DNA from 2 places in the Bartonella sp. AD328YNZD genome. Region 2 is predicted to be linked to the other one. Evidence: predicted binding sites of a transcription regulator. Region 2 holds the regulator's gene; the other holds the start of a gene.

The links. The regulator HrcA, encoded in region 2, represses chaperone genes, less so after heat shock. The targets are predictions, from matches to a motif close to GTTAGCACTCNCNNNNNGNGAGTGCTAAC.
Region 1: groES (co-chaperone GroES) is a predicted target of HrcA. The motif match lies at 1,194-1,222, and genes of this name have one in related genera.

Annotation. Positions count from the first base shown of each region.
Region 1 is NZ_JBHIQG010000088.1:5,447-7,656, forward strand. It holds gene fumC (class II fumarate hydratase) at 1-1,045, opposite strand, end outside; gene groES (co-chaperone GroES) at 1,273-1,569, shown strand; partial or broken gene groEL (chaperonin GroEL) at 1,628-2,210, shown strand, end outside.
Region 2 is NZ_JBHIQG010000050.1:2,334-4,543, forward strand. It holds gene grpE (nucleotide exchange factor GrpE) at 1-327, opposite strand, end outside; gene hrcA (heat-inducible transcriptional repressor HrcA) at 452-1,522, opposite strand; gene rdgB (RdgB/HAM1 family non-canonical purine NTP pyrophosphatase) at 2,037-2,210, shown strand, end outside.

The sequences.
Region 1 (2,210 bases), on a different contig from region 2:
AGGTTACGCTGGTGTGATTACCAAAAACTTGGCATGCGACCATGGTTAAGGCTTCACATTGCGTGGGGTTGACTTTGCCGGGCATAATAGAAGATCCGGGTTCATTTTCAGGAAGACTGAGTTCCCCTAAACCGGAACGTGGACCAGAGCCTAAAAACCGAATGTCATTGGCAATTTTAAACAGATCAGCAGCTAAGGCATTCAAGCTCCCGTGGAAATGCGCAAGGGCGCCATGATGGGCAAGTGCTTCAAATTTATTGCGGGCAGTTTGGAACGTTATTTCTGTGAGAGTGCTCACTGTTTGCGCAAAAGCAACGTCAAAACCTTTGGGTGCATTCAGTCCTGTGCCAACAGCCGTACCACCTTGAGCAAGCATTTGGACATCGGTTAGAGCATTTTTAATACGCTGAAAATTGGCTTCTAATGCGGCACGATAGCCTGAAAATTCTTGCCCTAAGGTTAAAGGGGTTGCATCTTGCGTATGGGTGCGGCCGATTTTAATGATATCTGCAAATTCTTGCTCTTTTTGTTTTAATGTCGCAATAAGAGCTTCAAGGATTGGCAGTAAGTGTTGGCGTGTTTGCAACGTGGTGGCAATGTGAAGCGCCGTGGGAAAGGAATCGTTCGATGATTGGCTCATATTGACATGGTCATTGGGATGAACTGGTTTTTTGCTTCCAAGTTTTCCTCCCAAAATCTTACTAGCACGATTAGCAATGACTTCATTGACATTCATATTGCTTTGTGTGCCAGAACCTGTTTGCCAGACGGACAGTGGAAAATGCGTATCAAAATCGCCGGCAAGCACTTCATCAGCGGCGGCAATAATTGCTTTTCCAATATTTTCTGGTAGTTTTCCTTTGCCCATATTTACAATCGCTGCTGCTTTTTTGACAAGGACTAAGGCATAGATGATGGCAAGAGGCTGCTTTTCACTGCCAATATTAAAATTATGCAGAGAACGTTCAGTTTGTGCGCCCCAATAACGATCTTGACGTACCGAAATCGTTCCAAAGCTATCCGTTTCCTGACGTGTTTCAACCATGATAAGATCCTTTTTTGTTCACGGGTTCTCAAAAAAGATAGATAACGCGAAAGTGCAATAAGAGGCAAGACTTTGAAGCTTCATTTAGAGAAATTATTTTTATGGCTATTCTTGACATTGAGAGATGCCGATTTTATATCTAATACATGCTAGCACTCGTAGCTTGAGAGTGCTAGCAAGAACTTTTAAGATTAATGCAATTATGTTCAGTTTTAAGGATTTAAAACATGGCTAATATACAATTCCGCCCACTTCACGACCGTGTCGTTGTCCGTCGGGTTGAATCTGAAAATAAAACGGCTGGTGGGATTATCATCCCTGATACAGCAAAAGAAAAACCCCAAGAAGGCGAAGTGATTGCTGTTGGCAATGGCGCTCTCGATGATAACGGAAAGCGCGTGCCGTTAGAAGTCAAAACAGGAGACCGTATTTTGTTTGGAAAATGGTCTGGAACTGAAGTCAAGATTAATGGGGAAGATCTCCTCATCATGAAAGAATCTGACATTATGGGAATTATGGGCTAATTGAAGCGCTTAATTTTTCATTGTGTACTATTTTGAGAAAACTCCAAGGAGAAATTAAATGGCTGCTAAAGAAGTCAAATTTGGCCGTGAAGCGCGTGAGCGTTTGTTGCGCGGTGTCGACATCCTTGCTAATGCTGTTAAGGTGACACTCGGCCCTAAAGGTCGCAATGTGGTGATTGATAAATCATTCGGTGCGCCTCGTATCACAAAAGATGGTGTATCCGTTGCAAAGGAAATCGAACTGGAAGATAAGTTCGAAAATATGGGTGCACAAATGTTGCGCGAAGTTGCTTCTAAAACCAATGATATCGCTGGTGATGGAACAACAACAGCAACTGTTTTAGGACAAGCTATTGTGCAAGAAGGTGTTAAAGCTGTTGCGGCGGGCATGAACCCAATGGATCTTAAACGTGGGATTGATGCTGCTGTTGAAGAAGTGGTGGCAAACCTCTTCAAAAAAGCAAAAAAAATCCAAACTTCAGCAGAAATTGCACAGGTGGGAACAATTTCCGCTAATGGCGCTGCTGAAATCGGTAAAATGATCGCTGATGCTATGGAAAAAGTGGGCAATGAAGGCGTCATTACCGTGGAAGAAGCTAAAACTGCTGAAACGGAATTAGAAGTCGTTGAAGGAATGCAAT
Region 2 (2,210 bases):
GTCAGAAACCGATAACATATCCCTTGCAAAATTAGCAATGGAATAAGCCTTTGCATCCGCCACATCTCGCATAGTACGGCGTCGAAGATTTTCCATATCTGCAACAAGACGTAAAAGTTGATTTTTCAATTCTTTATTTTCATCCTGCAAAGACGCTAAAAGATCACTAACCTCATTGCTTTCTGTTTCAACGACTTCGTGTTCCTCTGTTTTATGTGTTTTTAAAAATTCATCGGCTGCCTGTTTAAGTGTATTACGATCAGCTGGATTTTTTAAATCACAATTTTCAAATGAAGCGTCAGTAAATTTGTTTTTTTCATCAGACATAAAAATTTTATTCCTTCATAAGATTCGTTATTCTCGATATCGAAATTCTACAGACAAAAATCAAGGGGTATCGATGTATATAATACAATGAGCTTTTATAGTACAAATACTTACTTGCACCGTTTTAACGCAATAACTGTGACACAAGTTGAGCTGTATAATCAACCATGGGCACGATCCTTGCATAATTAAGCCGTGTAGGACCAATAACACCTAAAGCACCAATGACTCTTTGTTGTGAATCACGATAAGGTGCTACAACTAAAGAAGAACCAGAAAGTGAAAATAACTTATTTTCTGAACCAATAAAAATTCTAACCCCAGAACCTTCATCCGTTAAATCGAGAAGCTGTGCCATACTCTCACGCGTTTCAAGATCATCAAACAAATGGCGCAACCGTTCTAAATCTTCTTCTGCTTTTACATCTTCAAGCAAATTGCTACGCCCGCGAACAATGAGGTGTATTTTATGATCAGCATCTTCTCCTCCCCAAAGAGCTAATCCCGTTTCAACAAGATGATGCGATAAATCATCAAGTGCAGCCCGTGTTTCTGCACATAAGCGGGCAATTTCCCCTTTAGCTTCACTTAGTGTGCGCCCTTGGATATGGGCATTGAGAAAATTCGTTGCTTCCGTCAATTGTGCATGAGTAACCCCTTCTGGTAAATGAACAATACGATTTTCAACTTCACCTTGTTGAGTCACCAAAACGGCAAGAGCGTTCTCCCTATCAAGGCGCACAAATTCAATATGTTTCAATGTTCCTTCTTGTTTCGTTGCTAAAACAAGCCCTGCCCCACGTGATAGATCTGAAAGAACTCGGCTTGCTTGAACAAGAAAATGTTCAACCGATTGTGCATGACCAGCCTCTTTGACTTGCATTTCAATATTTTCTCGCTCTTCGTTTGGCAAATCACCCGCTTCCATAAATGCATCAACAAAAAAGCGTAAACCTGATTGTGTTGGCATTCGACCCGCAGAAACATGTGGTGCATAAATCAAACCGAGATGTTCAAGATCACTCATCACGTTACGAATCGTTGCAGGTGATAATGTCTGTTGCAAAAGCCGCGAAAGATTACGTGACCCTACAGGTTCCCCATCATTAAGATAAGCTTCAACAATATGGCGAAAAATATCACGCGAACGCTCATCAAGATATTTTAGTTCATTATCAATAGTTTTGTGTTTCATCACAATTGTTTCACTATTTTTAAAATCCTCATCTCTTATATAAGTTTTGCCAAGGTTTGGTCAAATAGTCTAAAGTAGTATAAAAACATATTATCCTATTGAGCTGTAAAATGCTACCTTTCAGAGTGATGCTTGATAAATTACGCAGGAAATATTTTTTGTTAGAGTGTATGAGAAATATTTAAGATAAGAGTTGATCTGTAAAGTGGTCTGCTGTAGGGACTTGTCAAAAGAATCTAGATTGATTAAAAACCGCTGTAAGTAGAAAATTTTACCCTTTAGAGCAAGCAGAAAATTGGAAATTTACCATAAAAATGCTATCATAAAAAAGACATGTCTTTCCTATCTTTGCAAGGTTATCTTCGTACAAGATAAAAAATTTTATTGGAACAAAATATCATAAAACATGTAAAATAATCATATCATGTAAAATCAAGCAGAATGTGTGTGTATGAGCATTTAAGCCGGTTTTTAGCACAAAAATAATTCCCCTTTCATTTTTGGAGAAATCTATATGAGAAGCATAGCAGATAAAAAACTTGTCATTGCTACACATAACACCGGAAAATTGCATGAAATCACTACTTTAATTACGCCTTTCGGTTTAATAATACAATCGGCAAAAGAAATGGGCTTGCCAGAACCAAAAGAAACAGGAAAAACATTTGAAGAAAATGCTTATATTAAA